2 regions of the Paenibacillus sp. FSL K6-2441 genome follow, and region 1 is predicted to be linked to the other one. Evidence: riboswitches for the same ligand, from Rfam matches in the RefSeq annotation. Region 1 holds a riboswitch; the other holds the start of a gene.

Region 1 (5,703 bases):
CCCGGCGGTGCCGGCCAGCAGCAGATCGCGCTCCACCGCGGCGAAAGCCCCCAACACCGACGTCAGCAGGCAGCCCGTGCCGGTCACCTGGGTGAGCAGCGCGTCGCCGCCGCTCACGATCCGGCACTGCAGCCCGTCGGTGATGACATCTTCACGGCCGGTGATCGCCACGACCGTGTTCAGCGCCCGCGCGGCCCGCACCGCGAGCTCGGCCGCCTCGGCGCTCGCGGTGTCGCCGGCGTCGACGCCCTTGATCTCGCGGGATTCCCCGACGAGATGGGCGATCTCCGCCGCGTTGCCGCGCACGAGCGACACCTTCACCTCGCGCAGGATGCTCAGCGCCGACTCGGTCCGGAAGGCGGTAGCTCCCGCGCCCACCGGGTCAAGCAGCACCGGCACGCCGTGGGCGTTCGCCGACTGGCCGGCAAGGATCATCGCCTCCACCTGCGGCGTCGACAACGTGCCGATGTTAAGGACAAGCGCGCCGGCGATCTTGGCCATATCGGCCACCTCCTCCGGCGCATACGCCATGACCGGCGACGCGCCAAGCGCGTACAAGCCGTTCGCCGTAAAATTCGTGACAACCACGTTCGTGATGTTATGAACGAGCGGTTTCGTATTTTGCACCTTTTGCAGCACTTCGGATAGCTCTTTTTCCAGCAAACTCATATAAGTTCAACCTCTCTTTCGATCATTTGGCTTTGGGCATGGATGGATAGCGAATCGGCGCGGAGTTACAGCTGAAGCACCGGCACCGCAACCGGCCAATCTTCCAACCGATACGCCATATCCCAGAAGAGATATTCGAGCTGGCAGCTCTGCAAAAAATGCTCGGTCATGCGTTGACGCTCCGCCGCATTGGCGGTTTCCGCCCATTGGTCCAACGCCCGCATGAACTTCTCTGTGACGCCTCCTGCCCGTTGACCGTAAAAAGTGATCCACTCATAGTACGGATGCTCCGGCGTCGGCTGCACTTCCTCCAACAGCTTCTTGCCAATCTCCAGATAAGTCCACGGACAAGGCAGGAGCACGGCGTATATTTCTCCCAAACTTCCTTCGTGGGCCACCGTCAGCATATGACGGATATAATGATGAGCCGAAGGGGCTAGCGGAAAGCCTTGCAAATCTTCAAATTTCACCCCGGCCACCCGGCAAAAATTGTGATGCGGATGAATCTCACTGTTTAAAATGAAATCGATCTGTTGATTGAACAACGCAATCTCCTCGCGGGTCTGGCACTTGGAAATCGCGATCCCGTAAATTCGCATGTAAGCATTCAGATACTCAAAATCTTGCTTGACGTAATGAATGAGCTGTTCTTTCTGTAACCGGCCTTCCGCAATACCTCTGACAAAGGGATGATCAAATATCGCTTGATAAATTCCGTCCGCCTTCCTACGCAACTCTTGAGAAAATCCCAACTTCTCCACCTCCACAAATTTTGGCAAGGAAATCCTCTGAGAGGACAACGGCAAACCGAGCTGCCAGAGCACGCAAAAAAGCCGCTCCGTAGAGGGAGCGGCTGGATGAACCCTAGGCATACCGATATACTCATGGCAGCCTAAGCGCATGTCACTTGGGGCCGGCTCCACTTTCCTACGCTAGTATGAACTAGATCAGGTTCAAAGGGTCCAAGATGATCTCTTGTCTCAGCCGATGACGGCGCCCCTAGTGGATTTCCTATGCAATTCAATTATTACTCTACCGGTCCCTGCCTGGATTGTCAATCCCGTCCAGATGGTGGAATAGGTGGATCGTTTGCGTCTCTTCGTCTACACCAACCCCGCGCGGTTGCATAGCATAAATAACAGGGCACTCCTAGGAATCGATTTAGGATCGATTTCGGGATCGGTTCGACCTGTTCCCCATGACAAGCAACTGGACTCCATCAAGTTAAGGAAGGTAAAGCCATGAACTCAGCCGGAAAGAACAAGTCCTCGTCTTCCAGCAAGAAAAACGGCAAAAAAGGCGGCTTCCGGCCTAAAACCCCGGAATACACCGTAGCTGCGCTGCTGCTCTCCGGCAAACTACGCGTGGATTCCGTCCAGTTATACCGAAACGCGACCATGTTCGTCTCCTTGGTTGGCGAGTACAAAACGATCAGCAGCGACGCGAACGCCGATAAACTGCTGAATTTCCTCAATGAAAACGGGGATCTCACCATCAACGACATCATTAATGCCATGAAGAAAAAAGCGGACAGTTCCTCCTAATGCTGGCGTTCGTTGTCGTAAGCCGGAGTTGCTCCAAATGCCTGTTCATTTCAGCGGACGCCAAATGGAGATTGTACGCTTTGAACTTAATTACGATTACGGGGGTTTGCCACATGGGTCAATTTGACGGCGAAGGTTTTTCCGAATTGATTGTGATCATTATTCTGGTGGTTTTATTTTTCTATGGTTCCAACGATATTGAAACGCTAACAGGCGCCCCCACTTCCGACAACTGAGGAGGCGCCCGTTTCGCCCATCTTTATTTCAACTGAAGACGAATCGTCTTGATTTCATAAGGCGTCACTGTCAGCTCAATCGTATCTGCGGAGGACAGCTCTCCGGCCGGACGTTCCATCAGGTCGGTTTCCTGCCAGGACGCCACGGGCACTCCGACGTGTAACCGGACGCGGCCCCGGCCGCCCTTATATTCATGGAAACGGACGATCACGCTATCGTCGTCTTCCGCTTTTTTCACCGCATCGATGACGACATCCGCACTGCCGCTCGTTTGAAGCAAGGAGAACGACGGAGTATGAGCCGTACCTGGCGTAGCGTATACCGGTTGATTCAGGAGCGCTGCCGCCTGCACGGTACCGCCTTCGGACCAATCCCCCTCATGCGGATACAGCGCATACGTAAATTCATGCTCGCCGCGATCCGCCTGCGGGTCTGGGTACGTTGCCGATTTCAGCAGCGACAGGCGTATCACATGATCCTTAATGTCATGCCCGTACTTGCAATCATTCAGCAGACTAACCCCATAGCCGCGCTCCGACAAATCCACCCATTGATGCCCGACCGTTTCGAAGCGGGCGAAATCCCACGACGTGTTCCAATGCGTTGGGCGCTTCACATTGCCATACTGAATGTCGTAAGTCGCTTCCGTCGCCCGAATGTCCACTGGAAAAGCAACCTTCAGCAGCTGCTGACGTTCCTGCCAATCCACCCAAGTCCGGAAATCGATCCGCCGGTTATCGGCATACAGAATCATCTGCTGGCGAATCGTCGAGCTCATGTACGTCCAGGTAAATGTGACGACAGCCCGCAGCGTACCGGTAACGACCTTGCATTCTTGGAGTTGCTCAACCTCGCGCTGCTTCTCCTGATAGAACACATCGATGTCCCAAGCCTCAAACATTTTGGGCTTATCCTCAAACACCTGCAGCACGTTGCCCTGTTCGCCGGAAGCCAGCACTTCACGGCCAGCGACGCGGTCGAAGATGGAGATCAGCTGCCCGCGGTCGTTCCACTCAATGTTATAAATCGGAGTTTCAATCCCGTTTGGCCGCGCTTTAAACGGTTCGCTTGTCACCGCGTTATTTGCTTGCCCGTCCTTCTTACGTTGGATCGTTACAAAGCCAAGCGGCGGCACGTTCTCCACGCGTACCCACACGGTCGTCCCGTCGAATTCGGATTGCAGTTCTTGCCCATCCGCTTGAATCCACTGTGTTCCCGTGTCTGTGTCTTGACCTTCCAAGGCAACCAGTCCGGTAAACGGCCAAGAGGACGGATTCCACACGGTATACGTATCCCCCGCATCGCTCGTCAAGGCTTGAATGGCCTGCTCCCGGCACGACTCCAGCAGCGATTCAGCTTGGGCATACTCCTCCTTGGAGTCGCGGTATACCTCTGGAATGGACGAGCCCGGGATGATGTCGTGGAACTGGTTGCGCAGGATCGTTTTCCAGCTTTCGTCCAGCTTGGCCTTCGGATAGGCCTCCCAGTTTCCGCAGCCCGCAAGCAACGCCTGCAAGCTAAGCAGCCATTCGGCGTCCCGGGACAGCAGCTCCAGCTTCCGGTTCATTTTTTTATTGTACGCCTGGCTGGTATAGGTTCCCCGGTGGTACTCCAGGTACAACTCGCCGTCCCACGTATGGACGTAACGATCCGCTGCTTCCACTGTCTCATGCAGCTTCGCAAAAAAATCGTCCGCCCTTCCGGTCGTCACACGCGGCAGACCCGGCATCTCGTCGAGGCGCCGACGCAGCTCCAAGTGCTCGCGGTTTACGCCGCCGCCGCCATCGCCGTATCCGTAAGAGAGCAAGAGTTCCTTGTTCACTTCTTTATCGCGGTAAGCCTCCCAGATGCCTTGCACGCTGGACGCCTCGATCTGCCCGTTGTAGGTGTACCACCAGAAATTTCCGTCCTGCGGCGTGGTGATGAAGTGGGTCAGCACCTCACTGCCGTCGATGCCGCGCCACCAAAACGTATCATGCGGCATGCGGTTGTACTGGTTCCAGCTGATTTTTGTTGTCATGAACGTGTGAATACCCGACTTGCGTAAAATCTGCGGCAAGGCCCAGCTGTAGCCAAAGACGTCCGGCAGCCACAGATAGGTGCATTCCTGGCCAAATTCCTCGCGCAAAAACCGCGTCCCATACAGCAGCTGCCGCACCAGCGATTCCCCGCTCGTCAAATTGCAGTCCGCCTCCAGCCACATGCCGCCGGCCGCTTCCCAGCGTCCTTCTTTGACCCGTTCCTTGATCTGTTCATAGAGCTCCGGGTAATCCTGCTTCAGATATTCGTATAGCTGCGGCTGCGTTTGCAGGAACACGTATTCCGGGAACATCTCCATCAGTCGCAGTACGGTGCTGAAGCTGCGGGCTGCTTTTTCCCGTGTATGCTTCAGCCGCCACAACCAGGCGACATCGATATGCGTATGCCCGATGCATTGCACCGTCACCGGCGACGTTTTCTTCATTCCCGCCACCGCCTGGGTTAATTGCTCCTCCGCTTCCGTCAGCGACGCATAAAACGCCTCCGATCCCGGATAGGACCAATCGATTCGCAGGAAAGCGCGATCCAGCGCCGTCAACAAATCCGTCCGCTCCGGCGCGTTCGCCGGCAATACCTCCACCGTCTGCATGACCGCACGGGCCGTATAGTACAGACGGTCCACCGTTCCGTCCAGCCACGCGATCTCCGCCCGCTTGATCCGGTGCTCCTGTACCTGCGGTTTCCCGCCGCCCTCCAGACCGGACCATAAGCGGAACTGCAGCTTCACCTTCGTACCGGAAGCCTCGTCCGGGAAAAATAGCTCCTGGTGATTCATATCCACGCCTTGGAACGGTTCGCCGTTGACATACAGAAGCGATTCAAACCCGGAGTTGTTTCCGCCTCCCGTTTTGCCGAAGTCAAACACGCCAACGATCTTGCGCCCTTTCCATTCGGCCGGAAGCTCGACGTCCGTCTCCAGCCATAAATAAAGATCGCGGCCTTCCCAGCGTTCTCCTGTCTGCATTGTGGACCACGGCCCCTCCTTGGGCGGTCTGGCGCCGATGCGCCCTTCCTCATCCACTTGCGCGCGAAACGCCTCGATCGGCCGGGCATCGCGGTATCGATACCCCTCCAGCTCGCGAATCCGTGCGTTTAATTTCTCCTCCGTCCAGAACATCGTATCGGGTACCTCCCCTGAATATGAGTTAGCCTTCCCCCTCATTTTCCGGTTCTCCCCCGGCGAAGTAAATTACTTATCCTCATCAATTTTTGT
Region 2 (5,703 bases), 510 kb from region 1:
CCCTCAACTTTGCTTTTATCCAGGCTGTGTTGATTCCGCTGGGGAGCGAGGTTCAGGAGGAGAGTACATTAAAATGGGGCGGCTTTTGGGGTGGTATCGGGCTTGGCTCTATGCTGTTGATTTACCATATTGCTTTGAATTCCCGGATGCCTGAAATGCTTAGTTACGAGATTCCGATGGCGGTCATCGTCCGCGACCTCGGCCCGTTTCTGCATGTGCTGTTTCTGTTAGTGCTCTATGGCGAGATATTTACGACCCTGATCGGCAATGTCTTTGGCGTCACGCGACAGCTGCAAAGCCTCTATCAGGTGCCCAAAAACATGACCATGCTGATCATCTTAGTTGCTTGCTTTGTGATTAGCCAGGCTGGTTTTGCTTCCTTATTAACATACCTGTACCCCATGTTTGGATATATTGGGATGCTGCTGCTTATTTTATTGGCGTTCCGGCGGTTGCCTCTTCGTTAAGCTTCCTGTTTCCATGTGCTGCTGAAAATATCACGGAACCGATTTCCCGGCTCGTTTATACTTAGGAAAATCGACTATTTCCCGAGCAATAAAGCTGGTATTTAGCGATTCGCAACCTGTAGTTGACAGATTGCCAACTTCGCTTGGTCGATCGGTGACGGAGGAGCAGCTATGATGGAGGCGGGGTGATGAAGAATATGGATTTTGCAGATAAGCTGCAGAACTATCGGAGACAAAAAGGAATGTCCCAGGAAAAACTGGCGGAAGCGATCGGCGTATCACGCCAAGCGGTTTCGAAGTGGGAGTCGGGTCAGTCATACCCGGAAACGGATAAACTGATCGCATTATGCGAATTGTTTGAGGTTAGCATGGATCATTTGGTCCGGGGAGTGCCAACGGAAAAAAGGGAGCTTCCTCCGGAATCAAATGGATCGGCGATGTTCCGCTATCGATATCACTATGAATATAAAAGTGAAAGAACCTGGTTTGGCGTACCGCTTCTGCACATCAATGTGGGGCGCGGGATGTACGTGGCCAAAGGGATCATCGCGATCGGCAATATTTCCATCGGCGCTGTCTCCCTGGGGCTCATTGCGCTTGGCGGTTTAAGTCTGGGTGTGTTGGCGGCGGGGGTGATAAGTCTGGCTGCGATTGCCTTAGCCTTGATTCTGGCGTTGGGCGGCTTTGCGGCCGGTTTCATCGCAGCTGGAGGGGCCGCTGTTGGTGTGTTGGCTTTTGGCGGATTCGCCGTGGGCGTGTATTCCTTTGGCGGCCTAGCGATCGCATCGAGGATTGCCGTCGGAGGTTATGCCAGCGGGCACATCGCCATTGGTGATGCTGTACGCGGAACTTATTCAATGGCGATCCCAGACGGCGAATTTACCCACGTTCAGGCCGAACAGGTGAGGGCTTTGATCAACCAGGAATACCCAAAGATGTGGAAACCGCTGACAGAATGGATCGTTTCATTATTCCATTGATAGGATAAGTAGATGAGCCGGACATTTCCCTAGATATTAGGGAGGGTCCGGCTCGATTGATGTTCGCCCTAGCTTTCAGTTGGGACTAAGATATCCCAGTCTTTAAACACAGGCTGCAGTCCGTTTTGATAGAGCATTTCCCGGATTTCGGCTACGCTACGCTCATCGGATATTTGAAACTGCGGGGTGCCTCCGCCTTGGGAATGGCCCCCAACTGCCGTGGATACGCCGGCTGACATCTTGGTAACGCCAAGGTGAACCAGCCTGTCGCGTAATCGGGCAGGCTCCCGGCTGGATAAGGTGATCCCGGCCCGCGGCAGAAAGAGACGGTAGACGAGCATCACCTGTACCAAAGCCCGATCGGTCACCTGGGCATCCGGTTCGTAATCTCCGAGAAAAGGGCGGAAGCGCGGAATCGATAAGCTGATCTCACAACCTGGATACTTGGTTTGCAAATAATCCGCGTGCATGGCGGCAAAGAAGGCTTCCTGTCTCCAATCGTACAAGCCAAGTAATGCCCCGATATTCACGGCCCGGTAACCTGCAGCACATCCGCGTTCCGGGGCATCCAGCCGATTTCGATAATTGCGCTTGGGGCCTTTGATATGGAGCTTGGCATAGGTTTCCCGGTGGTAGACCTCTTGGAATACCGTCAGGCTGTCTACGCCTGCCGCAGCTAGCTCCTGATATTCGGAGACAGACAGCGGGTTCACCTCAATGCCGATGGATGAAAAATAATTGCGCAGCACCTTCACGCAGTCTCTTAAGTATTCGACCGGGGAATCTTTGCGGGATTCACCGGTTAACAGCAGGATATGACGGATCCCGGTTGCCGCAATCGCTTCAGCTTCCCGTTCGACCTCTTGCATGTCTAATTTTTTTCGCGGAAAATCATAGATCGAACTAAAGCTGCAATACTCACAGTGGTTCACACAATAATCGGACACATACATCGGGGTAAACAATTGGATTACGTTCCCGAACTGGCTTTGGGTGATCTGCTGTGCCCGTTGGGCCATCTCCTCCAAATGTCGATCAGCCGCTGGTGACAGCAAGGCTAGCAGATCCTCCGCATCAAGCTTAGGCTTGCTAAGCGCCCGCCTTACATCTGCATCGCTGTAACCTTGAAGCCGCTGTGGAAAGGGGAAGCCTTCCCAGGATTGGATTTTGTCATAGAAGCTCATCCCTTAGGCCTCCACTTCATCCAGAAATCCGGTTAGCGGGGAAGAGGCTACCGCGTTTTGCTCCACCGGTCCCAGCCCGGCCAAATGAGCTAGTCTGCCGGCCACTACGGCTGCGCGGAACGCTTCGGCCATCCCCAGCGGATCACGGGCGGTCGCAATCGCTGTGTTCAAGAGGACCGCCGCCGCTCCCATTTCCATCGCTTCCGCCGCCTCAGACGGCTTACCGATGCCGGCGTCAACGATCACCGGCAGGCCTGCTTCCTCGATCAGGATCTGAATCAGTTCCTTCGTCCGCAGACCGCGGTTACTGCCAATCGGTGAACCGAGCGGCATGACGGCAGCGGCTCCTGCATCCCTTAGCCGGAGAGCAGCCGACAAATCCGGGCTCATATAAGGAAGGACAACGAACCCTTCTGCGGCCAATACCTCGGTTGCTTTAATGGTTTCCACGTTGTCTGGCAGCAAATAACGTTGATCCTGGATGACCTCCAGTTTAATCCAATTGCCCATATCCGCCGCTCTGGCCAGCCTTGCGATGCGGATTGCTTCTTCTGCGTTGCGGGCACCGGAAGTGTTCGGCAGCAGCGTCATATGTGGAGGAATATGATGCAGCAGATTTTCCTCCTCCCAATCGGGATTCACTCTTCTTAAAGCGACAGTGATGACTTCTGCTCCTGAACGTTCGATCACTTCGGGAATTAAGGTGTTGCGGTTATATTTGCCAGTACCGATAAAGAGACGGCTGGACAACGCCTTGCCGCCTATATGGAATAAGTCCTGCATAGGATCAACCTCCCCCAACAAAATGGACTAGCTCAATACGATCCCCATCCGATAACGGGGTCACGTCATAGTCTTCCTTTCGTACAACTGTACCGTTTAGTTCAACCAACAGCTTTCGGTCCTTCCATGGGGGCTCTGCTAATAAATCGGCCAGTGTGACACAGCTTTCGTTGATCGTCGTCTCTTTCCCATTCAGACGAACCTGCACGTGGTTCACCTCCTTTCCAGCCAAGCTGCTTGCATCGCCTTGCGGTAAGCTTGGGCTTCTTCTGCCGGGTCCGGTGCATGAAACAACCTTGTCATGACGGCAATCCCTTGAGCGCCGCAGCGGATGATCTCTCCCGCTTGATCCGGTCGGATGCCTCCAATGGCGATCATCGGAACCGGGCAAGCCTTCGCCGTAGCAGTTAATGCCGCCAGCCCTCTGCCGGGAAGTCCGGGTTTGCTGGAGGTATCGTACACATGTCCGAACAGGCAATAATCCGCTCCATCTACGGCGGCCTGCACTGTTTCTTCCACCGAATGAACCGACCTGCCCAAGCGCATCCCGCTGGCTAACGGACGAGCGGAGTCCACCGGAAGACTATGGCCGGCTAAGTGGACATTCACTGCCCGCGCGGCCAAGGCCACGTCCAGCCGATCGTTCACGACAATTTTGTTCAGCGGAATGCCTGATTCGAACATTTGTTGAATGATCTCCAGCTGACCTTTCGCGGTGAGCTGCTTATCCCGCACATGAATGTAATCCAAGTAGGGAAGGGCCTTGAGGGATACCCTGAGCAGTTCGGATACGTGGATGGGAGAGATGGAGATCAGATGCAGTTCGGGTGCGGTTAGCGTTAATTTTTGGCTCGTCATATTCATCCCCTCTCAGGTTAGAAATCCAATGCAAAAAAGCCCCCTCCGTAAGGAGGGGGCTAAGTTCAGCAACAGAATGTATAAGCCTAAATAGACCTATTTTCCGGTTCATGTATGCTTTACTCTCCACTTCCCTACGCAGGTCTTAACCCGTTCAGGTTCAAAGGGTCCGAATCTTTCGATTCATCTCAGCCTTGCGGCTCCCCTAGTGTCGATCGATTTAGAATTGTCATGTTTACTATACACGGGGATCCAGATAATTACAACCGTTGAATTGGATTGGTGTTAAGCTGCCTGCTTTAAGCCGTTTCCAAGAAGTTTTCATGAAAATGTCACGATTTATCGCAAAAATAGCCGTTTTGTGATGTTTAATTAAATTGAAGCGAATTAAAAACATCCTCTATAATACGGTCGGAGCTTGATTGGGGAGTGATGAGATTGAAATGGACGATTGGTTTACGCAATCTCAAGACAGGGCTAGCCATCTGTTTGTGTGTGATCGTTGCAGCGTTATTGCGCCTGGAGTATCCTTTTTACGCCGCGATCGCAACGATCATTTCCATGGAAAATTCGGTCACCAACTCATTTACGGCCGGGAAACATCGGACGATGGGGACGTTTGTTGGGGCGATCGTGGGTGCAGGTTTCGCCATGATTGAGCCTGGGAACGCGGTGTATTGCGCGTTAGGCGTCATCGTCGTGATCTATGTCTGCAATTTGCTGAAATGGAATAAGTCGATATCCATCGGGTGTATCGTTTTTTTAGCCATTATGTTAAATCTTCAGCCGGGTGAAAGTCCGATTTTTTATGGGATTAACCGGATCACGGACACACTGGTTGGTATTGCTGTTGCTGTGATCGTCAATTTGGTCGTCTTCCCCCCTAAGCATGAGGCCGATTTGGAAAAGGCGCGGAAAGCCGTCGCTAAGCGGATGGCCGATTTATTCGGGCAGATCACGACGTGCCGGGAAGTCGTCGATTTGGAGAGTTTTCGTGCGGAGCTAAGTTGCCTGGAGAAATATTATCAGCTTTGCAAAGAGGAATTCCATCTGACTCGAGATCTCAGCGAATCGATGGAGCACATCGGCAAAGAAATTGAATCCTATCGCCATATCTATGAGCATTTGGTGATTTTGCAGCAGCTGCTTGCCGAGCATCGACTGTTGCTGGTCGAGGCCGATCATGAACGGAGCGACTCAGCAGAGGTAGGAAACCGTAGTGAAGAGCAGCAGTACAAGATCGAAACCGTCTATGAGTACCACGCGGATTGGATATACGCTGAGCTGCAGAAGCTGGGATTACCGCTTCCGATTAAGGAGCGGGGTCGTTTCCAGACGAAAGCGGAGCTTAAAATATCGTAACGTGGGTATGGTGCCTACGATTTTCTAACGAACAGGTAGAAAGGGGATGTCCCAAGAGCCGTTAAAGGC

Evidence for each region. Region 1 has a riboswitch for thiamine pyrophosphate ahead of tenA (thiaminase II). Riboswitches for the same ligand answer to the same signal wherever they lie in the genome.
Region 2: another riboswitch for thiamine pyrophosphate. It lies ahead of NSQ80_RS14530 (thiamine phosphate synthase); the one in region 1 lies ahead of tenA (thiaminase II).

Annotation. Positions count from the first base shown of each region.
Region 1 covers NZ_CP150174.1:2,647,546-2,653,248, forward strand. The annotation lists gene thiM (hydroxyethylthiazole kinase) at 1-669, opposite strand, end outside; gene tenA (thiaminase II) at 735-1,421, opposite strand; TPP riboswitch at 1,577-1,680, opposite strand; gene NSQ80_RS12075 (hypothetical protein) at 1,911-2,213, shown strand; gene NSQ80_RS12080 (hypothetical protein) at 2,327-2,449, shown strand; gene NSQ80_RS12085 (alpha-mannosidase) at 2,473-5,607, opposite strand.
Region 2 covers NZ_CP150174.1:3,159,386-3,165,088, reverse strand. The annotation lists gene NSQ80_RS14555 (membrane protein) at 1-467, shown strand, start outside; gene NSQ80_RS14550 (helix-turn-helix transcriptional regulator) at 656-1,447, shown strand; gene thiH (2-iminoacetate synthase ThiH) at 1,516-2,631, opposite strand; gene NSQ80_RS14540 (thiazole synthase) at 2,635-3,414, opposite strand; gene thiS (sulfur carrier protein ThiS) at 3,419-3,622, opposite strand; gene NSQ80_RS14530 (thiamine phosphate synthase) at 3,628-4,272, opposite strand; TPP riboswitch at 4,387-4,489, opposite strand; gene NSQ80_RS14525 (aromatic acid exporter family protein) at 4,711-5,634, shown strand.